Regions from separate parts of the Streptomyces sp. NPDC021100 genome, predicted to be linked through region 2. Evidence: riboswitches for the same ligand, from Rfam matches in the RefSeq annotation. Region 2 holds a riboswitch; the other holds the start of a gene.

Region 1 (15,859 bases), on a different contig from region 2:
GGACCCGCTCGTCCTCAAACGCCGGACGGGCTGAATAGGGCGCCCACTCCAGCCCGTCCGGCGTTTGAGGACAACCGCGCGGAGCGCGGTTTCAGGGGGTGCGGGGTCCGCCCCGCGGAAACGGCGAAAGGGCGGGGTTGGGGCTCAAGTCCGCGCCAGCCTCCGCAGCAGCAACGCCGAAGCCACCGGCCGCGCCCCCGCCTTGGCGACCCCGTCGGCCACCTCCCGGTCGGTGGACACGACCACCACAGGCCGCCCGGGCGGCTCGGCCCGGACGAGCTGACGGATCAGCTCGTCGGCCGTCACCCCGGGCTTGCTGAAGAGCACCCGCACCCCGCGCGGCGGCGCGAGCAGCACCGGAGCGGCCAGCTCGGCCCCGTCGAAGACGCACGTCATCTCGGCGCCGGTCTGCGCGGCGAGCATGGACAGCCCGCCCAGCAGCCGCAGCCGCTGCTTGTCCAACGGCATCGTCGGATAGCCGGTCTTGGTGACGTTGTAGCCGTCGACCACCAGGTGCGCCTGCGGCAGGGCGAGCAGTTGGTCGAGCAGGGCGGGGTCGGTCTCGGACAGGGCACGGGCCGCGATGTCCTTGGGCGTCATCCGGCCGGGCTCCACCGCGTCGACGAGGTCGGCGGGGTGGACGGAGGTGGGGGGCAGGGCCAGTTCGCGGCGCAGCCCCTGGGCGGCGTCCAGGACGGTGTCGAGCAGCAGCCGCAGCCGCATGTCCTCGACGCTGCGGCCCTCGCGGACCGCCCGGCGGCTCGCCTCCAGGGCGGACTCGGCCTCCGCGAGCCGGGCCTTGACGCGCCGGGTCTCGCCGAGGGCGGCGGCCAGTTCGGCGGCGGCGTCGGTGCGCAGCGCCTCCAGCTCGGCGTGGGCCTTGCGGAGCGCCGCCTCGCCGCGGCGTACGTCGTTGAGGGCGCTGCGCAGCTTGCGGTGCAGGCCCTCGCCCTCCTTGCGGACGGTCTCCAGCTCGGCGCGGGCACGGTCGGCCTCGGTGCGGGCCTCGTCGCGCACCCGGGCGAGCTCCTCGCGGAGCTGCCGGAGCTCGCGCTGGGCCTCCTCGCCAGCCCGTTCGGCGCTGGCCCGCTGGGCCTCCTCGCCGGCGGCGGTGACCAGTTTCACCCAGCCGGGCGGGCGCAGGACGAAGGCCATGGCCGCGACGTCCTCGGGGTCGGCGGCGGCGGGCGGCGACCCGGCCTCCAGGGCCCGGGCCAGCTCGGAGCCGGTCTCCCGGAGCCGGGCGGAGATCCGCTGCCGGAACGCGGTGTCGGTCTCGACGGCGGCGGCCATCGCGTTGCCGGCGAACTTGGCCCGGCGGGCGGGGGTGAAACGGGCGTACTGGCGCAGCTGCGCGGGGAGTTCGGGGACCGTCAGCCCGCCGAACGCCTCGGCGACGAGTCCGATGACACGGCGCCGGATCCCCTCGGGCAACGGGCGGTCGAGCACCTCGCCGACGCCGCCGGCGCGGCCATCGTCGTCACCGGCCGTCTCCTCGCCGTCCGTGTGCTCCACCACGCGTGTCCGCTCCGTTCCTCAGCTCGTCCCCGGACGGTCCACCGGCCCGGTCTCCGGCCCCGCTTCCCGTCCCGCTCCGGCCGGGCGGCTCACGCGGGGGCGTGGGGGGTGCCCGCACGGGGTGCGGCGCCACCGGGCGGTGGCGGTCGGCCGGGGAACGTCCATGGTGCCGTCCGTCCTGTTCGTGGCGTGCGGGGTGCGGGGCGTTCGTCGTAACCCTACGGCCTGCCCGCCCCGTGGCGGGTTGGGACCGGCACGAGCCGGAACGACCGGCGAGGCTCTCCGTACCGCTTGCCCCGGTACGCCATGATCTGCCCATGATCGTAAAGGCAGTGCGGCGGGAGCGGCCCCGCACCCCCTGGGTCACCCGTACCGTTCTGGCCACCTGCTGCGCGGTCTTCCTGATCGGTCCGGCGTCCGGCCTCGATCCCTCGTACGGCACCGGCGCCGACCTGGTCGCCGCGCAGACGGCCTACTTCGAGCGGTGGGGAGTGGTGCCGGACGAGCTCTGGCACGGGCTGCCGGCGTCCCTCGCCACCCCGTTCACCGCCCTCTTCGTGCACGGCAACTGGCTGCATCTGCTCGGCAACATGCTCTTCCTCCACGTCTTCGGGGCGATGACGGAGGAGCGCATGGGCCGCCTCTCCTTCGCCCTGTGCTACGTCGTCACCGGCTTCCTCGCCCTGCTCGGCTACGCGGCCGTGCACGCCGGATCCACCCAGTCGCTCGTCGGTGCCTCCGGGGCCATTTCCGGGATCCTCGGAGCCTTCCTCCATCTCTTCCCACGGGCCCGGGTGACCAGCCTCTTCCCGTTCCTCTTCTTCCTCCCGCTGCGCTTCCCCGCCTGGGCCGTCCTCCTCTTCTGGTTCGCCCTCCAGTGGCCCGGCGTCGGCGCCCCCGACGACCGGCCCGGAGTCGCCTACCTCGCCCACGTCATGGGCTTCGCCCTCGGCTTCGGCTTCGCATGGGTGTGCCGGGAACGGCCGGTTAGAGTGAAATCCCCCGTGAACGACGCGGCCGGGTCCGCCGAAGGAGACAAACCGACGTGATCACCTCGATCGTGCTCATCAAGACCGACGTGGACCGGATCCCCGAGATCGCCGAACAGATCGCGGCTCTGGAGGGGGTGAGCGAGGTGTTCTCCGTGACCGGGGCCTACGACCTCATCGCGATGGTGCGGGTGGCTCGGCACGACGATCTCGCGGAGGTCATTCCGGGGCGGATCAGCAAGGTGCCCGGGGTCGCGTCGACCGAGACGCACATCGCGTTCCGCACGTACTCGCAGCACGATCTGGAGGCGGCGTTCGCGATCGGGCTGGACAGCTAGGCGCTCCGCAGGGGCGCCTGCGGCGGGGGTGTGCCCCGGTCCCGCCCCTTCGCCGATTCCTGGGGCTGCGCCCCAGACCCCCTTGTCGCGGCTCCGCCGCTTGTCCTCAAACGCCGGACGGGCTGAATTCAGCCCGTCCGGCGTTTGAGGACAAGGGGGTCCGGGGGCTTGCCCCCGGGAATCGGCGAAGGGGCGGGACCGGGGCAGACCCCCGGAGGGACTACCGCCGCACCAACTCCCCCACCGCCCCCGCAAACCGCTCGATGTGCTCATCAGGCGTCCCGACGCCAAAGCTCACCCGCACGGCCGAGCCCCCCGCGGGAAGCAGCGCCCGCACCAGGGGATGCGCGCAGAACAGCCCATCCCGCACCCCGATCCCGTACTCCGCCGAAAGAGCCGCGGCGAACGCCGAACTCTCCCACCCGTCGACGACGAACGACACCACCCCCACCCGCGGGGCGTCGTCCCCGAACAGGGACAGGACCCGCACCTCCGGCACCGCCGCGAGCCCCGCGCGCAACCGCGCGAGCAGCGCCTCCTCCCGTGCGGCGAGCCGCTCGAACCCCGCCTCGGTCAGCGCCCGGCACGCGGAGGCGACCGCGTGCGCGCCGATGACGTTCGGGGATCCGGCCTCGTGCCGGGCGACGGTGTCGAACCACTCGACCGCGGGCGCGCCGGACGCGTCCCGGATGACGCTGCGGGTGGCGCCGCCGCCCGCCAGATACGGCGCGGCCGCCCGCAGCCAGTCCGCGCGCCCCGCCAACACCCCCGCGCCGAACGGCGCGTACAGCTTGTGGCCGGAGAAGGCGACCCAGTCGACGTCCAGTTCGCCGATGTCCACCGCGCGGTGCGGCGCGAGCTGTGCCGCGTCGAGGACGACACGGGCGCCGTGCGCGTGCGCGGCGGCGGCGAGTTCGCGGACGGGCCATACCTCCCCGGTCACATTGGACGCGCCCGTCACGCACACCAGCGCGGGGCCGTACGGTTCCCGCGCCGCCAGCGCCCGTTCCAGCGTCTCGACGGCCTCCGCGGGGCTGCGCGGCGCGTCCAGCCAGGTGACGGGCGTCTCGCCGGTCCCGGCGCGGCGGGCCCAGGGCAGCAGGGCGGCGTGGTGCTCGGTCTCGAAGACGAACACCCGGGTGCCGGTGGGCAGGGCCGCGGCCAGGAGGTTGAGCGAGTCGGTGGTCGAGCGGGTGAAGACCACCTGGTCGTCCGCCCGGCAGCCGAGGAACGCCGCGACGGTCGCGCGGCTGTTCTCGAACAGCTCGGTGGAGAGCCGCGAGAGGTACCCGGCCCCCCGGTGCACGCTGCCGTAGTACGGCGCGTAGGCGGCGACGTCGTCCCACACCCGCTGCAGGGCGGGCGCGCTCGCCGCGTAGTCGAGGGCGGCGTAGGCGACTTCGCCACCCCCGGCGACGGGAACGCGGACGTCCCGCCCGAGGACGGGCAGCGGCAGGGACGGCGCGGGGCCGGCGGCGACGGCGGTGGGGGCGGGGGCTGAAACGGTGGAGGACATGACGAACTCCCGTGGAAGGCAGGCGAGATCACTGCGCGGCGGCACGGCGGCGGCGCAGGAGAAGGGGAACGTGCGGGCGCGGAGAAGGGGCTCTCGGCCCTAACGCATTCGCTGGATCACGGAAGGAACTCCCTCGACGACCAGGATCCCTGGCGAGGGATCCGCGCTTGCCGCAGACCTCGCTGCCTGCGGCCCGGTCATCACCCGGGGCACCCCGCCACGGAAGGAGGGTTGCCGGACAGCGGGCCGGGGCCTGTGTCGCTGTCACTCGTGACCTGGCGGCGAGTATGGCATAGCGGATCACGGCGGCGAAAGCGTGGTCCGTGATACGGACGGCTTACGGCCGGGGGGTGGTGCCCCGGTCCCGCCCTCTCACCGTTTCTCGCGGGGGCCGGCCCCCGCACCCCCGAAGCGCCCTGCGGGCGCTGTCCTCAAGCGCCGGACGGGCTGAATTCAGCCCGTCCGGCGCTTGAGGACAAGGGGGTCTGGGGCGCAGCCCCAGGAAACGGCGAAAGGGCGGGACCGGGGCACCCTCACCCCCCGTTGCTCACCCGCACCCACCGCTCCAACGCCCCCCGAGCAGCCCCGCTGTCGATCGACTCCGCCGCCCGCGCCATCCCCGCCGCGATCCGCCCGACGAGCGGCTCGTCGGAAGGCTCCAGAGCCACGAGAGCCGCCGCCGAGTTCAGCAGCACCGCATCCCGCACCGGCCCGGTCTCCCCCGCCAGTACCCGCCGCGCCACATCCGCGTTGTACGACGCGTCCGCACCCCGCAGCGCCTCCACCGGCACCAGGTCGATCCCGACGTCCCGGGGGTCGAAGTGCTCCTCCCGCACCACACCGTCCCGTACGACCCACACCCGCGACGTGGCCGTGGTCGTCAGCTCGTCCAGCCCGTCGTCGCCCCGGAACACCAGCGCGGACGAGCCCCGTTCGGCGAGGACCCCGGCCAGGATGGGTGCCATCCGCGCGTCGGCGACGCCGGTGGCCTGGGCGCGGACGCGGGCCGGGTTGGTGAGCGGGCCGAGGATGTTGAAGGTGGTGCGGACGCCGAGTTCGCGGCGGGCGGCGGCGACGTGCCGCAGCGCGGGGTGGAACTTCACGGCGAAGCAGAAGGTGATGCCGGCCTCGTGGGCGACCTCCACCACCCGCTCCGGGGAGAGGTCCAGGTTGACGCCCAGCTTCTCCAGGACGTCGGAGGCGCCGCTCGCGGAGGACGCGGCCCGGTTGCCGTGTTTGACGACCTTCACGCCCGTCCCCGCGACGACGATCGACGACATCGTCGAGATGTTCACCGTCTTGGCGCCGTCGCCGCCCGTGCCGACGATGTCCACGCTGGGGCCGGGCACCTCGATGAGGTTGGCGTGCGCGTACATGGCCCGCACGAGGCCGGAGATCTCGGCGACCGTCTCGCCCTTGGCGCGCAGGGCCACGGCGAAGCCGGCGATCTGGGCGTCGGTGGCGGCCCCGCGCATGATGCGGTCCATGGCCCAGGCGGTGTCGTCCGCGCCCAGGTCCCGTCCGCCGAGCAGCGCCTCCAGGATGCCGGGCCAGGACCGGGACACCGTGCCGTCGCCGCCTGTCGGGGTCGCAACGTTCATGGTCCACGCTCCTGGTGGTCGGTACGGGGCCCTGTCCTCGCAGGGCACGTGCCCAGCCTAACCAGGTCCCGGGACGGCGAAGAGCCCCGTCCATGCGTTGGACGGGGCTCCTGCCGTGGCGATCAGCTGTGATCAGTCTGCGGTGCTCAGGGGATCAGTGGTGGCCGTGGCCGCTCGTGATCTCCTGGAACTCCTCCGCCGTGGCCTTGGGGACGAACTTGTCCTCCCCGTACATGCTCTTGGAGAGCCGGACCTTCATCTTCTGGCCCATGGACGCCTTGCGCGCGACGCCGTTCTTGTCGACCTCGGGCTCCAGCTCCAGCGGCTTCGGCTGCTCGTGCGCGGTGAGCGTGTGCAGCTGCTCCTGCGTGAGGGGCTCGTGGACCTCCACGAACTCACCGTGCGGCAGGCGCTTGATGATGCCGGACTCGCGGCCGTGCAGGACCTTCTCCCGGTCGCGCCGCTGGAGACCCATGCAGATCCGGCGGGTGGCGATGAACGACAGCACGGGGACCGCGAAGAACCCGATGCGGACGAACCAGGTGATCGCGTTGAGCGACAGGTGGAAGTGCGTGGCCCAGAGGTCGTTTCCACCGCCGATCAGCATCACGAAGTACGCGGCGATCCAGGCGACACCGAAGGCGGTGCGCGTCGGAGCGTTGCGCGGACGGTCCAGCAGGTGGTGCTCCCGCTTGTCGCCGGTCGCCCAGGACTCCAGGAACGGCCAGAAGGCGATGGCGAAGAGCACCAGCGGGAAGATGACCAGCGGGATGAACACGCCCAGGACCAGGGTGTGGCCCCAGACGTTGATCTCCCAGCCCGGCATGACGCGGATCAGACCCTCGGCGAAGCCCATGTACCAGTCGGGCTGGGCGCCGGTGGACACCTGGTCCGGCCGGTAGGGGCCGATCTCCCAGATGGGGTTGATCGTGGCGATCGCCGCGATGGCCGCGATGGCACCGAAGACCAGGAAGAAGAAGCCTCCCGCCTTGGCCATGTAGACCGGCAGCAGCGGCATGCCGACGACGTTCTTCTCGGTGCGGCCCGGACCCGGGTACTGGGTGTGCTTGTGGTAGATGACCAGGATCAGGTGGGCCACCACGAGACCGAGCATGATGCCCGGCAGCAGCAGGATGTGGACCGAGTAGAACCGCGCCACGAAGTCCCCGCCGGGGAACTCCCCGCCGAACACGAACATCGACAGGTAGGTGCCGATGACCGGGACGGACAGGATCGCGCCGTCCACGAAGCGCACACCGGTGCCGGAGAGCAGGTCGTCCGGCAGCGAGTAACCGGTGAAGCCGGTGAACATGCCGAGGAAGAACAGCAGGAACCCGAACAGCCAGTTGATCTCACGCGGCTTGCGGAACGCGCCCGTGAAGAAGACGCGCATCATGTGCACGAACATGCCGGCGAGGAAGATCAGCGCGGCCCAGTGGTGGATCTGCCGGATGAGCAGACCACCGCGGACGTCGAAGCTGATGTGCAGCGTCGAGGAGAACGCCTCGGACATCCGCTGTCCCTGGAGCGGGACGTAGGAGCCGTGGTAGACGACCTCGTTCATGCTCGGGTGGAAGAACAGCGTCAGATACACACCCGTGAGGATGATGATCAGGAAGCTGTAGAGGCAGACCTCGCCCAGCATGAAGGACCAGTGGTCCGGGAAGATCTTCCGCATGTTGGCCTTGGCCAGGCTGTAGATCCCCAGCCGGCCGTCGGCCCAGTCGGCGACCCGCTCACCCGCGGGTGCCTTGCGGCCGGGCTTGCCGGCCGCGTTCGTCTCTGCAGTACTCATCCGCGCTCCCAGAAGGCAGGACCGACGGGCTCGGCGAAGTCGCCCATCGCCTCGAGGTAGCCCTTGTCATTGACCTTGATCCGCAGCTGCGGAAGGGCGTGCCCGGCCGGACCGAAGACCACGCGACCGCCGTCGGAGAGGTCGAAGGTGGACTGGTGGCACGGGCAGAGCACGTGGTGGGTCTGCTGCTCGTAGAGGCTGATCGGGCAGCCCACGTGCGTGCAGATCTTGGAGAACGCGACGATGCCGTCGACCGACCAGTCCAGTTCCTTCTTGTCCTTGATGTCCTCCGGACGGAGCCGGACGATCATCAGGGCCGCCTTGGCGATCTGGACCTGGAAGTCGTGGTCCTCCTCCGACATGCCCTGCGGCATGGCGAAGGTGAGGGAGCCGACCTGGACGTCCTCGGGACGCAGCGGCTGCATCGTGTTCTGGTTGACCAGCAGCTTGCCGGGCGCCCACTTGGACTTGCGGAGCTTGGTGCCCGGCTTGGGACCCAGGCCGCCGAAGAGGAAGAGAGCGGAGAGCGGCATCAGCGCCAGGGCGCCGAACATCGTGTTGCGGATCAGCGGGCGGCGGCCCATCGCCGACTCTTTGGCACCCTCGGCGAAGTCGGCCATGACCTTGGCCTTGACCTCGGGGGACGCCTGGATCGGGTGGCGCTCGTCGATGCGCTCCTCGTCGGACATCAGGGTGCGGGCCCAGTGGACCGCGCCCGCGCCGATGCAGAACAGGGCGACGCCGAGGGTGAGCCCCAGCGTGAAGTTCATGGCGCTGATGTGACCGAGCGGGAACACATAGATGTTCTTGTCGATCGGGATGGCCAGGTAGGCGGCGATGAAGCCGACGGTGGCCAGCATGGACAGCGTGAACATGAACGCCACGGCGCGCTCGGAGCGCCTGGCGGCCCGGTCGTCGACGTCCTGGATGCGGTGCTCGTGCGGCGGCAGGCCCGGGTCGGCGAAGGGGTCGCCCTTGACCGTCACCGCGCCCTCGCGCGTGTCGCCCTGCTTGCTCGGCAGGGTCTCTTCTGGAATGTCTTGGCTACTCATGACTTCTTGGCCTTTGCGGTCCGGGCGGCGACCCAGATGGCGAGGGCGATCAGCGCGCCGAGGCCGAAGATCCACCCGAACAGACCCTCACTGACCGGGCCGAGCCCGCCCAGGTTGAGGCCGCCCGGGCTCTCCGACTTGCTGGTGTTGACCTCGTCGAGGTACGCGATGATGTCCTTCTTGTTCTTCTGGGACATCGTGGTGTCGGGGAAGGACGGCATGTTCTGCGGGCCGGTCTGCATGGCCTCGTAGATGTGCTTGGGGTCGACGTCCTCCAGGCTGGGCGCGAACTTGCCGTTCGACAGCGCGCCGCCCTTGCCCGTGAAGTTGTGGCACTGGGCGCAGTTCGTACGGAACAGTTCGCCGCCCTTGGCGATGTCGCCGCCGTCGGGGCTGTACTGGTCCTTCGAGGGAACCGCCGGACCCGCGCCGAGCGAGGAGATGTACGCGGCGAGCTGGTCGATCTGCGCCTGCGTGTACACCGGCTTCTTGCGGGGCGCCTGGGCGCCCTGCTGCTGCATCGGCATACGGCCGGTGGCGACCTGGAAGTCCACGGCCGCGGAACCCACGCCGACCAGGCTCGGCCCGTCGGAGGTGCCCTGAGCGCCGGTGCCGTGGCAGCTGGCACAGCCGACGGAGTAGAGCTTCTTGCCCTCCTCGATGGCCAGGGACTGGGCGGTGTCATCGGCCTTGGCCGACTCGGCCGGCGCGAAAGCGGCGTACAGCCCCCCGGTTACCGCCAGCGCGAAGAGTAGGACGACGACCGCCGCCAGCGGATGGCGTCGTCGTGCGGAGAGCTTTTTCACGGATTACCCCGGTGTCAGGATCTTCTGCGTCGATGCTGGACTGTTGGTCCGGTGCGGGACGGGACCGATTACTTGATCAAGTAGATCGTGGCGAAGAGGCCGATCCACACCACGTCGACGAAGTGCCAGTAGTAGGAGACGACGATGGCCGCCGTCGCCTGGTGGTGGGTGAACCTCTTGGCCGCGTACGTCCTGCCCAGGACCAGCAGGAAGGCGATGAGTCCGCCCGTCACGTGCAGGCCGTGGAAGCCGGTCGTCAGGTAGAAGGCCGAGCCGTACGCGTCGGAAGACAGCGAGAGGCCCGCCTCCTTGACCAGGTCGGTGTACTCGAAGATCTGGCCACCGATGAAGATGGCACCCATCACGAAGGTGATCGTGAACCAGGTGCGCAGCTTCTTCACGTCACCGCGCTCGGCCGCGAACACGCCCAGCTGACAGGTGAGCGAGGAGAGCACCAGGATCGTGGTGTTCCCCGCCGAGAACGGGACGTTCAGATGCGACGCCATATCCGACCAGTGGTCGGTGCCCGTCACCGAACGCAGGGTGAAGTACATCGCGAAGAGGGCCGCGAAGAACATCAGCTCGGAACTCAGCCAGATGATGGTTCCGACGCTGGTGAGGTTCGGTCGGTTGACCGAGGGGTGCGCGTGCCCGGTATCTACTGCTGTTGCTGTCGCCACGACCGACATTATGTCGGTCGCTTATCTCGCGCTCACTCCGGGGGGTGCCGTTCGGTGTGTCAAGGACGTGTGCCCTGCTCGTACGGCCGAATCCGACAGTCACCCGACAAGCACCGAGTCGTCCCCCGAAGGGGGGAAGGAGTCCTTCCGCGGGGCTCCCGGGGCGGTGACGCACCGGGTGGTGACGGGCCGTCGGCGCCCGTACGGGACGGCCGGACGGTGTTCGCGGTGATCGCGCCCTCCTCCGCGGCCCCTCCCGCGGAGTAGCATCCGCGCCAGCGGTCCCCTCGTTCCACAGCTGTGCCCGAGACACCCCTGTCATGAGCGTGGAGGTAACGATGCAGCCGACGGCCACGGTGCTGGTCTACAGCGACGACGCGCGCACCCGCGAACAGGTGCGGCTGGCCGGCGGCCGGCGGCCGGCGGCGGACCTGCCGCCGGTGGAGTACCTGGAGTGCGCCACCCTTCCGGCGCTGCTGCGGACGCTGGCGGAACACCGCGTCGACGTCTGCGTCCTGGACGGCGAGACGGCCCCCGCGGGCGGCATGGGCGTCTGCCGGCAGCTCAAGGACGAGGTGTTCCGGTGCCCGCCGGTGCTGCTGCTGATGGGCCGCCCGCAGGACGCCTGGCTGGCCACCTGGAGCCGGGCGGACGCGGCGGTGACGCACCCGGTGGACCCGGTGGCCTTCGCCACCGCGCTGGCCGGTCTGCTGCGCGACCGGGCGGGGACGCAGGCCACCGCGGACGCCTGAGTCAGACGCGGGGCCGCAGCCGGGCCGCGTCGGCCGGGGTGGCCCCCTCGCGCGTCCCGGCCGCCAGGGCGCTGCCCTTGCGCCAGTCCTCCCACGACAGGTTCCAGTCGCCGAAGCCGTTGTCGAAGGGCGTCATGGTGGCGCCCGCGCTGCCGACGACCTTGACGATGTCACCCACCCGGACGGTGTCGAAGAACCATTTGGCGTTCTCGGTGGACATGCCGGTGCAGCCGTGGCTGACGTTGTCGGCGCCCTGCGAGCCGACGGACCAGGGCGCGGCGTGCACGTACTCGCCGCTCCAGGTCACCCGCGTGGCCCAGTAGACGGGCAGGTCGTAGGAGTCCGCGCTGCCCTCGGCGATGCCGATGGTGTCCCCGCGCATCCGTACGAAGGATTCCTGGCCCAGGATCACCTTGACCCCGTTGCGCGTGTCGTAGCCCGGTTTGCCGGTGGTGACCGGGATGGAGCGGATCTCCTGGCCGTTCTTCAGGACGCTCATGTAGTGCCCGGAGGCGTCCGTGACGGCCTCCACCCGGTCGCCCGTGTCGAGGTGCAGCGGCTTGGACGGGCCGCCGTACATGCCGCCGCCGACCTTGATGCCGTCGAGGGTGGCGTGGACGTCGATGGACGCGTGGGCGGGCCAGTACTCCTTGGGGCGGTAGTGCAGCACCCGGTTGTTCACCCAGTACCAGGAGCCCTGGACGGCGGGGCGCGACTCCACCCGCAGGGTGCGTTCGACGACGGCCCGCGCGGCGGGCGTCTGGACGGGGGTGCTCAGCTCCGCGGTGATGGGCTGTCCGACGCCGTAGGTGCCGGTCTTGGGGCCGAACGCGACGGTCAGCAGCCGGGTGGCCGGGCCGGTGTCGAAACCGATCGTACGGCGGCCCTGGGCCCCGTCCTCGTCCTCGGTGCTCACCCGGACGGTGTAGTGCGCGCCGGCCGCGAGGGAGCCGGTGCTGCGCCAGGACGAGCCGTCGGGGGCCAGTTCGCCGCCCACGTAGCGGCCGGCGGCGTCGGTGGCGATGACGTCGGTGATGCGGTCGTCGCCGGTGGCCGTCACTTCGAGGGGCACGCTCGGGTCGACCTTGCGGCCGTCCTCGGCGCCCTTCAGCACGACCTGGCCGGCGGCGTCGTAGGGCGCGTCGGCCAGCGGGTTGGACGAGCTGCACCCGGTGCCCCCCAGCGCCAGGGGGACCAGCAGCAGCGCGCCGCCGAGCACCGTGCGGCGTCGAGGAGAGTGGCTCATGGTCACACCGTAGGAAGAATCGCCTCCTTCGGCCCCCGGGGAGGGGCAAACGGGTGGGCGTGCACGAACCGCCGGCACGCCAAAGGCCGGGCCCCGCACACCGAGTGGTGTGCGGGGCCCGGCCCGTGCGACGGGGAACCTACTGGTTCTGGTTCTCGCCGCGGTAGAACTCGAACACCCAGCCGAAGAGGCCGACCGCGATCAGGGGGGCGGAGAAGTACATCAGCCACCAGCCGATCGCGATGGACGCGAAGGCGAGGGCGCCACCGACCGCCAGGGACAGCGGCTGCCAGCTGTGCGGGGCGAAGAAGCCCAGCTCACCGGCGTCGTCCGCGACGTCCGCGTTCTTGTTGTCCTGTGCCCCGGCGTCCACCCGGCGTGCGGTGAACGCCAGGTAGTAGCCGACCATGATGCACAGGCCGAAGGCGAGGAACAGCGCGGTCGTGCCCGCCGGCTCCTTCGACCACACGCCGTACACGACGGCCATGGCCAGGATGAAGACGGAGAGCCAGATGAACATCCGGCCTTGGATCTTCACTTGCCGGCCTCCTTGCCACCCACGAGGGCCTTGTCAGCGAGGTTCTCCTCCAGCTCCAGCGCCGCGATCTCCGGGTGGTGCAGGTCGAACGCCGGGGATTCGGAGCGGATGCGCGGCAGCGTGAGGAAGTTGTGCCGCGGCGGCGGGCAGGAGGTCGCCCACTCCAGGGAGCGGCCGTAGCCCCAGGGGTCGTCGACCTCGACCTTCTTGCCGTACTTGGCGGTCTTCCAGACGTTGTAGAAGAACGGCAGGATCGACAGGCCGAGCAGGAACGAGCTGATGGTGGAGATGGTGTTCAGCGTGGTCCAGCCGTCGGCCGCCAGGTAGTCGGCGTACCGGCGGGGCATGCCCTCCGCGCCCAGCCAGTGCTGGACGAGGAACGTGCCGTGGAAGCCCACGAACAGCGTCCAGAAGGTGATCTTGCCGAGCCGCTCGTCCAGCATCTTGCCGGTGAACTTCGGCCACCAGAAGTGGAATCCGGCGAACATCGCGAACACCACGGTGCCGAAGATGACGTAGTGGAAGTGCGCGACGACGAAGTACGAGTCGGAGACGTGGAAGTCCATCGGCGGCGAGGCCAGGATGACGCCGGTCAGACCACCGAAGGTGAAGGTGATCAGGAAGCCGACGGCCCAGAGCATCGGTGTCTCGAAGGACAGCGAGCCCTTCCACATGGTGCCGATCCAGTTGAAGAACTTCACACCGGTCGGGACCGCGATCAGGAAGGTCATGAAGGAGAAGAACGGCAGCAGCACACCGCCGGTCACGTACATGTGGTGCGCCCACACCGTCACCGAGAGGCCGGCGATGGAGATGGTGGCCGCGATCAGACCCCAGTAACCGAACATCGGCTTGCGGGAGAAGACCGGGATGACCTCGGAGATGATGCCGAAGAACGGCAGGGCGATGATGTACACCTCGGGGTGGCCGAAGAACCAGAAGAGGTGCTGCCACAGCAGGGCGCCGCCGTTGGCCGCGTCGAAGATGTGGGCCCCGAACTTGCGGTCCGCCTCCAGCGCGAAGAGCGCGGCGGCCAGCACCGGGAAGGCCAGCAGGACCAGGACACCGGTCAGCAGGACGTTCCAGGTGAAGATCGGCATCCGGAACATCGTCATGCCGGGCGCGCGCATGCAGATGATCGTGGTGATGAAGTTGACCGAGCCGAGGATCGTACCGAAGCCGGAGAAGGCCAGACCCATGATCCACAGGTCACCGCCGACGCCCGGGGAGTGGGCGGCGTCGGTCAGCGGCGCGTAGGCGAACCAGCCGAAGTCGGCCGCACCCTGCGGGGTGAGGAAGCCGGCCACGGCGATGAGCGAGCCGAACAGGTACAGCCAGTAGGCGAACATGTTCAGTCGCGGGAACGCCACGTCGGGCGCGCCGATCTGCAGCGGCATGATCCAGTTCGCGAAGCCCGCGAACAGCGGCGTCGCGAACATCAGCAGCATGATCGTGCCGTGCATCGTGAACGCCTGGTTGAACTGCTCGTTCGACATGATCTGCGTGCCGGGGCGAGCGAGTTCGGCGCGCATCAGCAGCGCCATGATGCCGCCGATGCAGAAGAACACGAACGACGTGACCAGGTACAGGGTCCCGATCGTCTTGTGGTCGGTGGTGGTCAGCCACTTGATCACCTGGTTGCCTGGCGCCTTGGCGCGAACAGGCGGTGCTGCCGGGGCTGATGCGGCGGCACCCTGGGGTTCGTTGAGGATGCTCACTTGTTCTTGGTCTCCGCGTTCTTCGCGTGATCCGTCTGCGCGATGCCCGCCGGCAGGTAGCCGGTCTGCCCCTTCTCGGCCAGCTCCTTGAGGTGCTTCTGGTACCGCTCAGGAGAGACGACCTTGACGTTGAAGAGCATCCGCGAGTGGTCCTGCCCACAGAGCTCAGCGCACTTGCCCCGGAAGGTGCCCTCCCGGTTGGGGGTCACCGTGAAGCTGTTGGTGTGGCCCGGGATGACGTCCTGCTTCATCAGGAACGGCAGCACCCAGAAGGAGTGGTTGACGTCGCGGGAGGTCAGGACGAACTCGACCGACTCCCCCTTGGGCAGCCACAGCGTGGGGCCGGGCATGCCGTTCTGCGGGTTCCGGGTGCCCGGGATGCCCGTGTCGTAGACGCCCGCCGCGTCCGCCGGAGCCTTCTTCAGGAACCGGTCGGGGATGGCGTCGAGCTCCTTGATGCCACGCAGCGCCTTGCCCGGCTTCTGGCCCTGGGCGGTCTCCATGTAGTTGAAGGCCCAGTTCCACTGGAAGCCGATCACGTTCACGACGTGCTTCGGCTTGTCCGGGTTGGCGATGAGCTTGTTCTCGTCACGGGCCGTGAAGTAGAAGAGCACCGAGACGATGATGATCGGGACCACGGTGTACAGCGCCTCGAGAGGCAAGTTGTACCGGGTCTGGTTAGGAACCTCGATCTTGCTCCGGCTGCGCCGGTGGAAGATGACGCTCCAGAGGATCAGGCCCCACACCAGGACACCGACCGCGAGGGCCGCGGCCCACGAGCCCTGCCACAGGGAGAGGATCCGCGGCGCCTCCTCCGTGACGGGAGTGGGCATTCCGAGGCGGGGAAAGTCCTTCGATGTGCAACCGGTGGCGGTCGCCAGAACAGCGCCCGCGGCCAGCGCCTGCAGCAGCTTCCGCCGCACCGGGCGCCGCGACGAGCGGTCGGAGCCGTTGGGACTCACGTAGCGCCTTCCCGAGAGTCTCGCCCGCGCGGCCGGCTGCGGCCGTCTCGGTCGGTCGCCGGCCCGCTGCGGGCAGGGTTTGGATGTTTATGCGGACCAAACCCTACTGGACGCTATTTGGGGCCGCGCGGGGAGGGTGCCCAACGCGCCGGGGGGCCGGGTCACAACTCACCGAAGGGATGGAACCACCGGCTCCGGGCGGGATCTGGGAGGGCGTCAGCCCAGGCCCGCGCGGGGGCGGGGCGCGCGCTAGGTTCGATGACGTGCCCTACTTCGACGCCGCCTCCGCCGCTCCCCCGCATCCCGTCGCCCGTCAGGCGCTGCTCGCCGCCCTCGACGAGGGCTGGG
Region 2 (15,859 bases):
AGGTCCAGGACCTCCGTCGTGGTGCCGGAGCGGGTGATCGCCACCACCCGGTCGTAGCGGCGCGCCGTGGGGAACTCGGACGCGGCGAACGCGTCCGTCTCGCCCTCGCCCGCCGTCTCGCGCAGGGCCGCGTACGCCTGCGCCATGAACCAGGACGTGCCGCAGCCGGTGACGGCGACGCGCTCGCCGGTCCTGGGCAGTCCGTCCGTGGCCGGGGCGGCGTCCGCGGCCCGGTGCCAGCAGGCGGGCTGGGTGGCGAGTTCGGCGGCGGTGCGGGAGGGGGACTCAGGGGGTGGTACGGCCATGACCTGGGCTCCTTGCGGTCTGCGTGAGCGATCCACGAGTGATCCATCAGTGATCCGGCAGTGATCCGTCCGTGCCCCACCGTGGATAGCAGCCCGCCACCGGGAGGGGGAAGGGCGAGGCCGGAGCGAGCCCTTGTTCGAAGAGCCTTTAAGGTGGCGCGGGAGAACATGCGGAGCCCGCGGCTCCCGCGGTCCCCACCGGGCAGGTCGTCCGCATCACGGCCGGGGGCGCGCGCACGGGCACGGCACGGGCACGGCACGGTCACACGGGTCACAATCACAAGGGCGGAAAGCAAGTGCAGCGGCGGCGGTTCTTGAGTCTCTCGGCGGCGGGTGCCGCGACGGCGGCGATGGTGCCCGCTCTCTCGGCGTGCGGGAGCGGTGGCCCCGGCGGCGGCAAGACGCTGAAGCTGGTCGCCGCCGAGTACGGCGACGGCAAGCCGGAGAACAGCTCGAAGAAGTACTGGGACTCGGTCGCCCGGACCTTCATGGGCGACCACAAGGGCGTCAAGGTCGAGGTCGAGGTCTACAGCTGGACCGAGGTCGACAAGAAGGTCGCCGACATGGTCGCCCAGGGCAACGCCCCGGACATCGCGCAGATCGGCGCGTACGCCGACTTCGCCGCGGCCGGCAAGCTCTACAGCGCCGACCAGCTGCTCTCCATATCCACCCAGGCCGACTTCATCGCCTCGATCTCCCGCGCGGGCGAGGTGCACCGGACGCAGTACGGCCTGCCGTTCGTCTCCTCCACCCGACTGCTGTTCTGCAACGAGACGCTGTTCCGCAAGGCCGGGATCATCAAGCACCCCGAGAGCTGGGCCGAGGTCCAGACCGCCGCCACGAAGCTGAAGGCCGCCGGGGTGAAGATCCCGTTCGGGCTGCCGCTGGGCCCCGAGGAGGCACCCGCCGAGACCATGCTGTGGATGCTGGGCGGCGGCGGTGGCTACACCGACAAGAACGGCAGCTACACCATCCGTTCGCAGGCCAACGTCCGGACGTTCGAGTGGCTGCGGGACGAGCTCGTCGGCAAGGAACTCACCGGTCCCGGCAACCCCGGCCGTACCAACCGTCAGGACCTCTTCGACGCCTTCTGCAAGGGTGAGGTCGGCATGCTCCACGGCCACCCCAGCCTGATGCAGCAGGCGGAGGCGGCCCAGATCAAGTACGACATGGTGCCGCTGCCCGGCATCGACGGCAAGGCCAAGTCGACGATGGGTGTCGCCGACTGGGTCATGGCCTTCAAGACCGCCCCCCGCAAGGAGACCGGCCTCTTCCTGGACTTCCTCTACGGCACCCAGACCGTGCTCGACTTCACCGGCAAGTACGACCTGCTGCCGGTGACCACGTCCGCCTCGAAGGAAATGTTCAAGGACGACTCGCGGCGGTCGAAGAAGCTGCGGCCGTTCCTGAAGCCGCTGCCGGAAGCCGAGTTCTACCCCGCCGACAAGACCTCCTGGGCCAAGGTCAGCAAGACCATCAAGGAGAAGATCGGCGGCGTCGTGCAGAAGGGCGCCGACGTGGCCGGCATCCTCGACGAGATCCAGCGCGAGGCGGACTCCACGGACGGCGTGGCGCGCTAGGCACGGAGGCGCGGCGGGCCCGGATCCTCCCGGGCCCGGATCCTCCCGGGCCCGGGCCCTCCCCGGCCCGGATCTTCCCCGGGCCCGGGCCGTCCCCGGCCCGGATCTTCCCCGGGCCCGGGCCCTCCCCGCCGTCGCCTACGCTGGACCGCATGGACGACAGGCCCCTCTCCGGGAGCGACCGGCCCCTCTCCGAGCGGGACCTGGCCGTGCTCGCCCTCGAACGGCGGTCGTGGCCCGGCCCCGGCGCCAAGGAACGGGTCGTGCGGGAACGGCTCGGCATCACGCCCACCCGCTACTACCAGCTCCTCAACGCCCTGCTGGACGACCCCCGGGCCCTGGCCCACGACCCCGTCACGGTCAACCGGCTGCGCCGGCTGCGCGAGGCCCGGCGGGCCCGCCGCTGAGCGGGTGGCGAGCGCCCGCCGCGGTGGTCCTTTCCGGTGCGCGCAACGCCCGGTCCCTTCCGGCGTACGGAAACGCCGTGGTCTTCTTCCGGCGCACGAAACGCGCCGGTCCCTCCCGGCGCACGGGAACACGCTCCGAAACCCCGCCCCACGAAATCCGGAAGCCCCCGACTCGACGGCGCGCGCCTGGGTAGGGTCGACGACATGGCCAGCCACCCCCTTCCGGAACCCGTGACATCCGCCGGGCGCGAGGGCCTCGCCGCGCTCCTCGCCCGGCCCGGCCGCGCGATCGTCGCGCTGGACTTCGACGGGACGCTCGCCGAGATCGTCCCCGACCCCGAACGCGCCCGGGCACACCCCGCGGCCGTCCCCGCCCTCGCCCGGCTCGCGCCGCACCTGGACTCGGTGGCGGTGATCACCGGCCGGCCCGCCGGGGTCGCCGTCCGCTACGGCGGCTTCGCCGGGGTGCCGGGCCTCGAACGCCTGGCGGTGCTCGGGCACTACGGCGCCGAACGCTGGGACGCGGCCACCGGCACCGTCCGCTCGCCGGCCCCGCACCCGGGCATCGCCGCCGTCCAGGCCGAACTGCCCGGTGTGCTCGACGCGTCCGGCGCCTGGCACGGCACCTGGGTCGAGACCGCGCCCATCGAGAACAAGGGCGGCCGGGCCGTCGCCGTCCACACCCGCCGCGCGCCCGATCCCCAGGGGGCCTTCCGCGCGCTGGAGAAGCCGCTGGCCGAACTCGCCGCCCGGCACGGACTGATCGTCGAGCCGGGACGGCTGGTGCTGGAGCTGCGCCCGCCGGGCATGGACAAGGGCGTCGCCCTCGCCGACCACGTCCGCGCCACCGGCGCCGACTGCGTCCTCTACGCCGGCGACGACCTCGGCGACCTGGCCGCCTTCGACGCGGTGGAGCGGCTGCGCGCCGACGGGCTGACCGGTGTCCTGGTGTGCAGCGGCAGCACGGAGGTCACCGAACTGGCCGAGCGGGCTGACCTGGTGGTGGACGGCCCGAAGGGCGTGGTGGGGCTGCTGGAGGCGCTGGCGGACGGGGTGACGGAGTGACGCGGTGACAGGTGATGCGGTGACGGGCGGGGCATCGGAAGGCCGGCGCGTCCCCGGTTCTTCCCGTAGCCGCCCTTCCCGTCCCCTCCTCGTCCCCTGACGCCCCTGTTCCGCGCCCCCGTCCCGCCCCCGTCCCGTTCCTCTCACTCTCCGTCCGCGTCGGCCCCCTCCCGGCGCGCCTTCCCGTCGTCCTTGACGCCGACCGCCGCCAGCGCGGTCGTCCAGTCCCGGGCGATGGCCTGCTGTGCCTTCCGCAGGTCCGCCTTGCCCGAGCAGATCGCGTTCTTCAGCTTCGTCTCGACGACGTCCTTGGGGTTGTTGGGGCCCGCGCCGTCCTTGTGGCCGGGGGAGGGCGGCTCTACCCACAGGTTGCGCGCGTCGTTGGGGTCGCCGCCGAGCTGGAGGCTGATGAGATGGTCGTATTCGGCGTCGCGCAGCGACTTCTTGTAGCCGTAGGAAGCCGCGTTGGCGGTCTTCTCGCGATTCGTGATGTTCACGGGCGGCCTGATGTCCTTGGTGTAGCCGCCGCGGCAGATGGTCGTCTTGAGCGTGTCCGGGGTGACCTTGGGGTTGGTCGCCCCGGGGGTGCACTTGGGGTCGGGCAGCGGCTCCTTGGCCGTCGTATAGCGGTAGGTGCACGTACCGGGAGCGGGCTGCTTCTGCACGGTGTACGAGGACTGGGGGCCCGGCCCGGCCGGCACCGACCCGTCGCCGGAATCCGGGCCGGATCCGGCGGACGAGGACGGCCCCTTGGCCGCGTCGGGCCCGGAGGGCGAGGCCGTACCGGTGGCCGAGGCCCCCTTGCCGGCCTTGGCGTCCGACTTCCCGTCATCGGAATCCGACGAACAACCGGCAGTGGTCACGGCGAGGACGGCGGCCGTGGCGGCAACGGCCACCCAGCGAGGTGCGATCGACATGCCCCATGACTACCCGTCCGCACCGCCCGTCAGTCGGGCGGCCGAAGCACACCGGCGCGCACGGCAGCCCGCCACACGCCCCGATGCCCCTCCCGCCCCGTGACCTCCGGTTCCGTCCCTCGGCCTCGGGGCCCGTCCCCTGCCCTCCCGCGCTACAACGCCCGCAGCGCGTCCAGCTGTTCGACGAACCAGCGCGCCGGCGGCAGCGCCGTCGCCGCCGCGGCCAGCCGCTTCGACCGGTCGGCGCGCTGCCCGGGGTCCATCAGCAGCGCCTCGTGCAGGGCGCGGGCCGTGGCCTCGACGTCGTACGGGTTGACGACGATCGCGTCCGCGCCCAGCTCCGCGGCGGCCCCCGCCTCCCGCGAGAGCACCAGCGCGCAGCCGTCGTCGGAGACGACCGGCACCTCCTTGGCGACCAGGTTCATCCCGTCGCGGATCGGGTTGACCAGGGCGACGTCCGCCATCCGGTAGGCCGCGAGGGAGCGCGCGAAGTCGTCCTTGACGTGCAGGGCGACCGGCTGCCACCCGGGCGTCCCGAACTCCTCGTTGATCAGGCCGGCGACGCGCTCGACCTCCGCCGTGTAGTCGCGGTAGACGGTCAGGTCCTGCCGCGACGGGTACGCGAACGCGATGTGCACGACGCGCTCGTGCCACTGCGGGTGGTCCTCCAGGAGCCGCCGGAAGGCGTGCAGGCCGCGGACGATGTTCTTCGACAGCTCGGTGCGGTCCACGCGGACGATCGTCCGGCGGCCGGCCCCGACCTGCTCGCGCAGCGCGGCCATCCGCTCCTCGACGTCCGGCCGGTGGGCGCGCTCGCGCAGGAAGGCGGCGTCCGCGCCCAGGCCGTGGACGCCGAGCAGGGTCGTCCGGCCGCCGAGGCGCACGGCCGTCGCCGTCCCGTCGTTCGCGCGGACGACCTCCGCGCCGAGGACGTCGGCGCAGCAGGCGGCGAACGCGTCGGCCCAGCGGCGGGTGAGGAACGCCGCGCGGTCGCCGCCCAGGATGCCGCGGAGCACCTGCGCGGCCACGTCGTCGGGGAGCATCCGGTAGTAGTCCGGCGGCGCCCAGGGGGTGTGCGAGAAGTGGCTGATGCGCAGGTCGGGGCGGCGCTCGCGGAGCAGGCCCGGGACCAGCGTCAGGTGGTAGTCCTGGACGAGCACCGCCGCGCCCTCGGCGGCCTCCTCGGCGAGCGCGTCCGCGAAAGCGGCGTTGTACGTCTCGTACGCGGCCCACCGCTCGCGGAACCCGGCGTCGAAGACGGGCTCCAGCGGCGTCTGGTAGAGCAGGTGGTGGACGAACCACAGCACCGAGTTGGCGATCCCGTTGTACGCGGCGGCGAAGGTCTCGGCCGGGACGTCGAGCATCCGCACTCCGTACCCGCCGGTGTCGGCCGGGTCGAGCCGGCGGCCCGCGCGGCGGGCGGCGAGCCGGTCGCCCTCGCCGAGCGCGGCGCAGACCCACACCGCGCCGGAGTCCGTACCGATGGCGCTGAGGCCGGAGACCAGGCCACCGCCGCCCCGGCCGGAGGTCAGGGATCCGTCCTCGGCGACCCGGTAGGAGACCGGGCCGCGGTTGGATGCCACGACGATGGGGGCGTTCTGCACGTGCTCAGCGACCATGACGCGAGCCTTGCCACGCCGCCATCCGCTCAAACGTACGCCTCCCCCTCTTGCCCGCTCCCCTGCCTACGCCGCGCGGTGCCGCGCGTACTCGGGGATCTGGGCCATCGGCGGGCGTTCCTCGGTGTCCACCGGGTACGTCCGCGGGACGAAACCCTCCGCCGTGCGCTCGAACTGGGTCAGTTCCGGGCGCACCAGCGGCTCGCGGCCCAGCCGCAGCTGGGCGGTGCGGTAGATGGCGGCGGCCATCCGGCCCAGCGCCCGCCCGTCCTGGTGGCGGTGCTTGCGCACCCCGACGTCGACCTGGGCCAGCGCGTCCAGGCCCACCGTGTGCAGCGCGTCGACGAGCAGGCCGAGCTCCACGCCGTAGCCGACGGGGAACGGCAGCCGCTCCAGCAGCGAGCGCCGGGCCGCGTACTCGCCGCCCAGCGGCTGTACGAAACCGGCCAGCCGCGGCCAGTGCAGGTTGAGCAGCGGGCGGGCGACCAGCTCCGTCACCCGGCCGCCCTGGCCCGCCGCCTCGCCCAGCGGGCGGTCGTACATCGCCTTGACGAAGTCCACGTCCGGGTCGGTCAGCAGCGGGCCGACGATCCCGGAGACGAAGGCGGACGAGAAGTCGCGCAGGTCGGCGTCGATGAAGCAGACGACGTCGCCGGAGGTCACCAGCAGGGACCGCCACAGCACCTCGCCCTTGCCGGGGACGGCGGGCAGGCCGGGGAGCACGGCGTCCCGGTGCTCGACCCGGGCCCCGGCCGCCGCGGCGACCCGGGCCGTGCCGTCCGTCGAACCGGAGTCGAGGACCACCAGCTCGTCGACGAGCGGCACCTCGTCCGTCATGAGGTCGCGGCGGATCGCGGCGGCGATGTCCCCGACCGTGGCCTCCTCGTTCAGCGCGGGCAGGACGACGCTGACCGTGGTGCCCGTCGCGCGCTTCGCGGCGAGCAGCCGGTCGAGCGGGCGGTCCGCCGCGGTCCAGGACCGCCGGGACAGCCAGCGCTCCACCTCTTCCAGCACGTGAACGACTCCTCGCTTGTGAACGGTGTGGGGGTCTGTCTCGCGGTGCGGGACGGCCCTCTCGCCGCGCCGCACCTTCCGATACAGTCTTGAACAACGCGGAGCGCGCCCGTATGTCGGGGGTGCCGCGCGCACAAACGCCTGGGCCCCGCCCAGTGCCATACCGCTCATCCAGAGGGGCAGAGGGACACGGCCCGTTGAAGCCCCGGCAACCCTCCAGCCGGTCTCCTCGTGAGGCTCCCGGCGGGGAAGGTGCCAATTCCGTCTCGTGGCGAGGTTCGCCACGGGGAAGATGAGGAGAAAGGGCCTCGCCTCCATGGCTGTGCAAGCCGTCGAAAGCGTCACTTCCGCCGCTGCTTCCTTTGGTCCCGCCGTCGCGCTGTCCTGCCGCGAGTGCGGCGAGCGCGTCCCCCTCGGGCCGGTCTTCGCCTGCACCTCCTGCTTCGGCCCGCTGGAGGTCGCCTACGAGCTGCCGCTCGGCGACCCCGAGGGCCTGCGGCGGCGCATCGAGTCCGGTCCCGCGAACATCTGGCGGTACGCGCCGCTGCTGCCCGTCCCCGCCGACGTCGCCTCCCGGCCCAACCTCCGGCCCGGCTTCACCCAGCTCGTCCGTGCCGACAACCTGGCCGGGGAACTGGGCGTCACCGGCGAGCTGTACGTCAAGGACGACTCGGGCAACCCCACGCACTCCTTCAAGGACCGCGTCGTCGCGGTCGCGGTGGAGGCGGCGCGCGCCTTCGGGTTCACCACGCTGTCCTGCTCCTCGACCGGCAACCTGGCCGGCGCGGTGGGCGCGGCGGCCGCCCGCGCCGGGCTCCGGTCCTGCGTCTTCATCCCGCACGACCTGGAGGCCGGCAAGGTCGTCATGGCCGCCGTCTACGGCGGCGACCTCGTCGGCATCGAGGGGACGTACGACGACGTCAACCGCTTCTGCTCCGAACTCATCGGCGACCCGCTGGGCGAGGGCTGGGGCTTCGTCAACGTCAACCTCCGCCCCTACTACGGCGAGGGCTCCAAGACCCTCGCCTACGAGATCTGCGAACAGCTCGGCTGGCGGCTGCCCGACCAGCTCGTCATCCCCATCGCCTCCGGCTCCCAGCTCACGAAGATCGACAAGGGGCTGCGGGAGCTGATCGCCCTCGGGCTGGTCGAAGACCGCCCGTACCGCGTCTTCGGCGCCCAGGCCGAGGGCTGCTCCCCGGTCTCCCGCGCCTTCAAGGACGGCCAGGACGTGGTCCGCCCGGTCAAGCCCGACACGATCGCCAAGTCCCTGGCCATCGGGAACCCGGCCGACGGGCCGTACGTGCTCGACATCGCACGGCGTACGGGCGGTGCCGTCGAGGACGTCACGGACCCGGAGATCGTGGACGCGATCCGGCTGCTCGCCCGCACGGAGGGGATCTTCGCGGAGACGGCGGGGGGCGTGACGGTGGGCGTCACGCGGAAGCTGCTGGAGTCGGGGGTGCTGGATCCTTCGCTGACGACCGTGGTGCTGAACACGGGGGACGGGCTGAAGACGCTGGACGCGGTGGCGGCGGGGCCGTCGGTGACGATCAGGCCGAGCCTGGGGGCGTTCCGGGAGGCGGGGCTGGGGTAGGGGGGCCGGCCCCGGTCCCACCCTTTCGCCGTTTCCTGGGGCTGCCGCCCCAGACCCCGCTTGTCGCGGCTTCGCCGCTCGTCCTCAAACGCCGGACGGGCTGACTGTCCAGCCCGTCCGGCGTTTGAGGACAACCGCGCGGAGCGCGGTTTCAGGGGGTGCGGGGGCTTGCCCCCGCAAGAAACCGGGGGCACCTCCCAGCGGTAGCTGGGGGAGAAAGGGCGGGACTGGGGCACCCCACCCGCGGCCGCAACCCCTCTCTCCGCGCACGCACACGCGCCACACCACTCACAAGAAAGGGCACCCCATGAGCGTCACCGTCCGCATCCCCACCATCCTCCGCACCTACACCGACGGCCGCGCCGAAGTCCCGGCCCAGGGATCCACCCTCTCCGAGGTGATCGGCGACCTGGAGAAGAACCACCCGGGCATCGCCGCCCGCCTCCTCGACGACGCCGGCAAACTGCGCCGCTTCGTCAACGTCTACGTCAACGACGACGACGTCCGCTTCGAAGGCGGTCTGGCCGCGGCGACCCCGGACGGCGCGGGCGTGTCGATCATCCCGGCGGTGGCGGGCGGCTGAGCGCCCGCGACGCTGAGCGCCCACGACTCCGGGCGCTCGGCTGCAACGAGAGACGCATCCGGCAACGGGAACCACACGCGAACCACACGCGAACCGTGAATCGCCCCGACCGCTAAGCGGACGGGGCGATTCCGTCTGTTGAAGCGCGATACAGTTGGGACGTTCCCCCTCCGGTGTCAGAGCCGAACGCATATGAGAACCCGTCAAGTTGCGCAGGAATTAGGTGCGCGAATTGTCGGGTTGGCTGGCGTATGTCCGGCCCGACTTGCCCTGGAACATCCCCTGTTGGGCAGATATCGCCGCTCGGCGACGCCGGTATTTCTCGTCCGTCTGACCTGTTGCAGACGGCATCCGTGCAGATACATTCAGCCGCGGTCGACGCGTTCCGGCGCACACCCCTCGGTGTCACAAGGGGTGAGGTCTGACCCGGGTCCGCGAAGTGCGGTCCTGCGCAAGGGCCAGTAATAGGGGAGTTAGGCATGGCTCAGGGCACCGTCAAGTGGTTCAACGCGGAGAAGGGGTACGGCTTCATCGCGGTCGACGGTGGTGCGGATGTTTTCGTCCACTACAGCGCGATTCAGATGGACGGCTACCGCACCCTGGAAGAGGGGCAGCGAGTCGAGTTCGAGATCTCGCAGGGCCAGAAGGGACCTCAGGCCGACATGGTGAGGGTGACCGCCTGACCGCGGCGCATCGACCACCGATCGCTCAGTCTGCCGAAGGGGTCCGCACCGGGAGGTGCGGACCCCTTTGTCATGTCCGTTCATCTGTTCGGTGGTCGGCCTGTTCGGCCGTCCGGGTCGGCGGCGCGGGGGAGTGCGTCGGCCTTGGGCTGGGAAGGGTCTCCGGGGCGCCCCCGGGATCCGTTCGAAACGAGGTCCGGAACCCCTCCGGGACGGTGTCCGGGATGACCCCGGTCTTCGGAAGGACGCTTGCACTCGGAGGTGCCGAGTGCTAATCATTGGCTTAGCACTCTCCCAGTGAGAGTGACAGACTTGGACCGTCGGTGAGGTCCACGGGCCCGGCGGGGCAAGGAACCGCCGAGCATGTGGGCCGTCCGTCGCGGGCGCCTGTGCGGTCCGGAGCAATCCACCCCCAGTCCGGGAGGACCACTTCACATGGCCAAGATCATCGCGTTCGACGAGGAGGCGCGGCGCGGCCTTGAGCGCGGTATGAACCAGCTCGCCGACGCCGTCAAGGTCACCCTCGGCCCCAAGGGCCGCAACGTCGTCCTTGAGAAGAAGTGGGGCGCCCCCACGATCACCAACGATGGTGTCTCCATCGCCAAGGAGATCGAGCTGGAGGACCCGTACGAGAAGATCGGCGCCGAGCTGGTCAAGGAGGTCGCGAAGAAGACGGACGACGTCGCCGGTGACGGCACGACGACCGCGACCGTCCTCGCCCAGGCGCTGGTCCGCGAGGGTCTGCGCAACGTGGCCGCCGGTGCCAACCCCATGGCCCTGAAGCGCGGTATCGAGAAGGCCGTCGAGGCCGTCTCCGCCGCCCTCCTGGAGCAGGCGAAGGACGTGGAGACCAAGGAGCAGATCGCCTCCACGGCCTCCATCTCCGCCGCCGACACCCAGATCGGCGAGCTCATCGCCGAGGCGATGGACAAGGTCGGCAAGGAAGGCGTCATCACCGTCGAGGAGTCCCAGACCTTCGGTCTGGAGCTGGAGCTCACCGAGGGTATGCGCTTCGACAAGGGCTACATCTCGGCGTACTTCGCCACCGACATGGAGCGTATGGAGGCGTCCCTCGACGACCCGTACATCCTGATCGTCAACTCGAAGATCAGCTCGGTCAAGGACCTGCTGCCGCTCCTCGAGAAGGTCATGCAGTCCGGCAAGCCGCTGCTGATCATCGCCGAGGACGTCGAGGGCGAGGCCCTGTCGACCCTGGTCGTCAACAAGATCCGCGGCACCTTCAAGTCCGTCGCCGTCAAGGCCCCGGGCTTCGGCGACCGCCGCAAGGCCATGCTCGGCGACATCGCCATCCTCACCGGTGGCACGGTCATCTCCGAGGAGGTCGGCCTCAAGCTGGAGAACGCCGGTCTCGACCTGCTCGGCCGCGCCCGCAAGGTCGTCATCACCAAGGACGAGACGACCATCGTCGACGGTGCCGGTGACAGCGACCAGGTCCAGGGCCGCGTCAACCAGATCCGCGCCGAGATCGAGAACAGCGACTCGGACTACGACCGCGAGAAGCTCCAGGAGCGCCTCGCGAAGCTGGCCGGCGGCGTGGCCGTCATCAAGGCCGGTGCCGCGACCGAGGTCGAGCTCAAGGAGCGCAAGCACCGCATCGAGGACGCCGTTCGCAACGCGAAGGCGGCCGTCGAGGAGGGCATCGTCGCCGGTGGTGGCGTGGCCCTGCTCCAGGCCTCCCAGGTGTTCGAGAAGCTGGAGCTCGAGGGCGACGAGGCCACCGGTGCCAACGCCGTCAAGCTGGCCCTGGAGGCCCCGCTCAAGCAGATCGCCGTCAACGGTGGTCTCGAGGGCGGCGTCGTCGTGGAGAAGGTCCGCAACCTGACCGTCGGCCACGGCCTCAACGCCGCGACCGGCGAGTACGTCGACATGATCGCCGAGGGCATCATCGACCCGGCGAAGGTCACCCGCTCCGCCCTGCAGAACGCCGCCTCCATCGCGGCGCTCTTCCTCACCACCGAGGCCGTCATCGCCGACAAGCCGGAGAAGGCCGCCGCGGCCGCTCCGGGCGGCATGCCCGGTGGCGAGATGGACTTCTGAGCCGACCCGGCTCGCCAGTCCTGAAGCAGACCGAGGGCGGCATCCCCATCACGGGGATGCCGCCCTCGGGCGTTTCCGGGGAAAGCCGAAGAAGTACGTGGCGAGGAAGCCGGCCGCGTACCCGACCAGCAGCCCCGCCGCATACACCGCCACCGCCTCGACCGCCCCGTGATCCCCTCTGAGCAGCGGGAACAACGCCCAGCCGGACGGCCCGATCGCCGTCGCCCCCACGCTGCCGCTCCCGCCCTGTGCCATGAACCCCACGAACCCGCCGCCGAAGGCGCCTCCCACACAGGCCGTCGCGAAGGGCCGCCCCAGCGGCAGCGACACCCCGTAGACCAACGGCTCGCCGACGCCCAGCAGTCCCGCCGGGAGGGCCGAACGCACCGTCCGCCGCACCGGGATGTCGTCCGGCAGCCGCAGGTAGACGGCGACCGCCGCCCCCACCTGGCCCGCGCCCGCCATGGCGAGGATCGGCAGCAGGACCGTGCTGCCCCGCTCGGCGATCAGCGTGGCGTGCACCGGGATCAGGGCCTGATGCAGCCCCAGCATCACCAGCGGCAGGAACAGCCCGCCGAGCACGAATCCGGCCACGGCGCCCCCGTGCGACATCAGCCAGTCCGCGAACCGCCCCACCGCGCTTGACGCTTCACCCGCCGCCCACATCAGCCCGTACAGCGTCGCCAGCCCCGGCAGCAGCACCGTGAGCGCCGGAGTGACCAGGACGTCCAGCGCCTCGGGCACGACGCGCCGGCACGCCCGCTCCACGGCCACGGCCAGCAGCGCCGCGGCGAGGGCCCCGAGAACCCCGCCCTGTCCGGGCGTCAACCCTCGGCCGTAGGCGTCGACTTGTGTTACTCCGGGCCAGACGGCCACCGCCGCGACGGCTCCGCCGAGGACCGGCGTCCCGCCGAACTCCTTCGCCGTCTGGTACCCGACGAAGACGCCGATCAGCGCCATGAACCCGGACGCGACGGCGTTCAGCGCCGGCACGAGGGCGGGCACCCACCGGAGATTGGCGAGCAGGCCGGCGAGGCCGGCGATGATGCCGCAGCCGATCAGGGCGGGGATGAGGGGGACGAAGATCTGGGCTACGCGGCGGAGGGCTTGTTTGGTGGGGGCGGTGGTGCGCGCCCGGCGCTCGGCGCGGAGGGCGGCGGCCACCCGGGTGACCGTCCCCGGCCCCAGGACGACCTGTACGGCCGAGCCGTCCATGATCACGCCGAGGACGCCGGGGATGGCCCGGAGGTCCGCCGTCCGGACGAGGGCGGGGTCCGCCACGTCTGCGCGGAGGCGGGTCATGCAGTGGGTGAGGGTGCGGAGGTTGGTGGGGCCTCCGAGGAGGGGGAGGAGGGTGGTGGCGAGGTGCTGCTCGGTGGGCATGGAGGATGTGTCCCACGCGGGGGCGCCGTTTGTAACGGTGGGGTGCCCCGGTCCCGCCCTTTCTCCCCCAGCTACCGCTGGGAGGTGCCCCCTCTGGGGGAGTTTGAGGACAACCGCGCGGAGCGCGGTTTCAGGGGGCGCGGGGCCCTCCCCGCAGAAACGGTGAAAGGGCGGGACCGGGGCTCACCTCCCCCGCGCTGCCTCCAACGCCACCCGCAGGTGCCCGCCGGCCTCCTCCAGCAACCGGCCGGCGGCGGCAGCGTCCACGCCGCCCAGGAGGACCAGGATCGCGTCCTTGACCTCACCCCCCGTGGCCGTCAGGGCCGCCTCGATCTCGGCGTCGTCCGCCCCCGTCGCGAGCGCGACGATATGCCGCGACCGAGCCCGCAGCTTCGCGTTCGAGGCGCGGAGGTCGACCATCAGATTCCCGTACGTCTTGCCGAGGCGGATCATGGTGATGGTCGAGATCATGTTGAGGACCAGCTTCTGGGCGGTGCCGGCCTTGAGGCGGGTGGAGCCGGTGAGGAGTTCGGGGCCGACGACGATCTCGATGGGGTGGTCGGCGGCGGCGCCGAGGGCGGAGTGCTCGTTGCAGGAGAGGCCGATGGTGAGGGCGCCGGCCGCGCGGGCCCGGGTGACGGCGGCGACCGCGTACGGGGTGCGGCCGGAGGCGGAGACGCCGACGACCGTGTCGTCGGGGGTGAGGGCCAGCGCGGCGAGGTCGGCCGCGGCGGCGGCCGCGTCGTCCTCCGCGCCTTCGACGGCCGTCACCAGCGCCTCCGGGCCGCCCGCGACCAGGCCGACCACCCGGCCGGGCTCGGTGGCGAACGTCGGCGGGCACTCGCTGGCGTCCAGCACCCCGAGCCGTCCCGCCGTCCCCGCGCCCGCGTAGACCAGCCGGCCGCCGCGTGCCATCCGTTCGGCGGTGGCGTCGATGGCGGCGGCGATGGCGGGCAGCCGGCCGGCGACGGCGGTGGCGACCGTCGCGTCGTCGGCGTTCATGACGGTCGCGATGTCCAGGGTCGGCAGCCGGTCGATGTCCGCCAGTTCGGGGCGGAACGCCTCCGTGGTGAGGTGGGCGAGCTGGGCGCGGAGGGCGGCGTGGGCGGGGGACGACGACATGGTGGCCTCGCTCGGTCTCGGGTCAGCGTCTCGGGTCAGCGCGGGTCGGGGCGCGCGGCGTGGCGGTGGGCGAGCGCCTCGTAGGAGGCGGAGAGGGCGGGCGCGGCCCGCTCGTACGTCCGCTGCGCGACGCCGATGAACAGGCAGTCCACGACCAGCAGTTGGCTGGTCCGGCTGGACATGGCGGCCGGGCGGAGCTCGCTCTCCCGGGCCGTGGACGTGGCGAGGACGTGGTCCGCGTACTGGCCGATGCCGCCCGCCGGGTCGCCGGTGACGGCGACGGTGGTGGCGCCGTGCTCGAAGGCGACCCGCAGGGGTTCGATGACGTCGGTCGTCCGGCCCGAGTGGGTGATGGCGATGGCGACGTCGCCGGAGCGCAGCTGGACGGCGTTGGTGACGGCGAGGTGGGGGTCGGCGGGGGCGTGCGCGACCACGCCGATGCGCAGGAGCTTCTGGACGAGGTCCTGGCCGACGAGGTTGGACGCGCCGATGCCGTAGACGTCGACGCGCCGGGCGGCGGCGAGCGCGGCCACCGCCGCCTCCAGGGCGGTGGTGTCGAGCCCGGCCGCCGTGTCGGCGAGGCACTGCGCCTCGTCGTGCGCGAGCTTGGCGACCACGCTCGGCAGCGGGTCGTCCACGGCGATGTCCGCCGTGACGGCCGGTGCCCGGCCCGCCGCCCGTTCCGCGGCCAGCGCGGCGAGCGCGAGGCGCAGCTGGCGGTAGCCGGGGTAGCCGAGCACGCGGGCGGTGCGGACGACGGTGGCCTCGCTGGTGCCGGTGCGCTGGGCGAGCCCGGTGACGGTCAGGGCGGCGGAGCCCGCCGGGTCGGCGACGAGGGCGTCGGCGACGCGCCGCATGGAGCGGGTCATGGTCGGCGCGAGCGTGCGGACCTTGGCGGCGAGCACGCCGGGAGCGGGCGGGGCGACGGGCCTGCGCAGCGGTGGGAGACGGCGTTCGGCGATTTCCTTCGGATCGCTGCTCACCCGATGAAAGGTATTTTCAGCCGGATGTGCCGTCAACCATTCGCGTCCCGGACAATGGGGCAATGGAGCTCGAACAAGCACTGCACGCGGCCCGGGCGCTCGTCCTCGCCGACCTGACCGCCGGGGGCGTGGCCGACCCGGACGTGGTCTCGCTGGTGGAGGACGCGGTGGCCGGCCGGCGGTGGTGGGTCGAGCAGTGGCCGGAGGGCGTGGCCTTCGTCGCCGGGCTGATCGCCCAGGACGTCCAGGACGCGCTGCTGGAGCGGCACGGCCGCTGGCCGCTGTGCCCGGTCTGCACGGACTCGGGCGACCCGCACGCCCTGGAGGTCGAGCCGGAGCTGGGCCCGGACCCGCACTGGGCCTGTACGAAGCAGGCGGTGATCGTGGCGCCCGTCGGGCATCTGTCGTCGGCCCTGCGCGGCTGACGGAGCGGTCGGCGGAGCGGGTGACGAGCGTGGAATCGAAGGCGATCGAGTGACCCTCTACATCGACCCGCCGCAGTGGCCGGGGCACGGCCGCATGTGGTCGCACCTGGTGAGCGAC

What was found. Region 2 has a riboswitch for S-adenosylmethionine ahead of thrC (threonine synthase). Riboswitches for the same ligand answer to the same signal wherever they lie in the genome.
Region 1: linked by a shared signal. The riboswitch ahead of ACH4PU_RS24995 (aminotransferase class V-fold PLP-dependent enzyme) and the one ahead of thrC (threonine synthase) in region 2 are both predicted to bind S-adenosylmethionine.

The regions. Positions count from the first base shown of each region.
Region 1 covers NZ_JBIRQH010000015.1:112,054-127,912, forward strand. The annotation lists gene ACH4PU_RS24980 (NYN domain-containing protein) at 145-1,449, opposite strand; gene ACH4PU_RS24985 (rhomboid family intramembrane serine protease) at 1,836-2,567, shown strand; gene ACH4PU_RS24990 (Lrp/AsnC family transcriptional regulator) at 2,564-2,845, shown strand; gene ACH4PU_RS24995 (aminotransferase class V-fold PLP-dependent enzyme) at 3,066-4,361, opposite strand; SAM riboswitch class IV at 4,520-4,637, opposite strand; gene trpD (anthranilate phosphoribosyltransferase) at 4,895-5,962, opposite strand; gene ACH4PU_RS25005 (cytochrome bc complex cytochrome b subunit) at 6,117-7,757, opposite strand; gene ACH4PU_RS25010 (Rieske 2Fe-2S domain-containing protein) at 7,754-8,809, opposite strand; gene ACH4PU_RS25015 (c-type cytochrome) at 8,806-9,615, opposite strand; gene ACH4PU_RS25020 (heme-copper oxidase subunit III) at 9,684-10,304, opposite strand; gene ACH4PU_RS25025 (hypothetical protein) at 10,634-11,047, shown strand; gene ACH4PU_RS25030 (Ig-like domain-containing protein) at 11,049-12,293, opposite strand; gene ACH4PU_RS25035 (cytochrome c oxidase subunit 4) at 12,433-12,831, opposite strand; gene ctaD (cytochrome c oxidase subunit I) at 12,828-14,549, opposite strand; gene coxB (cytochrome c oxidase subunit II) at 14,546-15,511, opposite strand; gene ACH4PU_RS25050 (cysteine desulfurase/sulfurtransferase TusA family protein) at 15,775-15,859, shown strand, end outside.
Region 2 covers NZ_JBIRQH010000007.1:28,982-44,840, forward strand. The annotation lists gene ACH4PU_RS15500 (SIS domain-containing protein) at 1-305, opposite strand, end outside; gene ACH4PU_RS15505 (extracellular solute-binding protein) at 602-1,885, shown strand; gene ACH4PU_RS15510 (DUF3263 domain-containing protein) at 2,038-2,292, shown strand; gene otsB (trehalose-phosphatase) at 2,497-3,357, shown strand; gene ACH4PU_RS15520 (hypothetical protein) at 3,501-4,274, opposite strand; gene ACH4PU_RS15525 (trehalose-6-phosphate synthase) at 4,427-5,893, opposite strand; gene ACH4PU_RS15530 (glucosyl-3-phosphoglycerate synthase) at 5,960-6,907, opposite strand; SAM riboswitch class I at 7,072-7,206, shown strand; gene thrC (threonine synthase) at 7,224-8,504, shown strand; gene ACH4PU_RS15540 (MoaD/ThiS family protein) at 8,812-9,087, shown strand; gene ACH4PU_RS15545 (cold-shock protein) at 9,567-9,770, shown strand; gene groL (chaperonin GroEL) at 10,206-11,828, shown strand; gene ACH4PU_RS15555 (PTS transporter subunit EIIC) at 11,877-13,211, opposite strand; gene murQ (N-acetylmuramic acid 6-phosphate etherase) at 13,395-14,333, opposite strand; gene ACH4PU_RS15565 (MurR/RpiR family transcriptional regulator) at 14,369-15,316, opposite strand; gene ACH4PU_RS15570 (hypothetical protein) at 15,379-15,741, shown strand; gene ACH4PU_RS15575 (DUF4031 domain-containing protein) at 15,791-15,859, shown strand, end outside.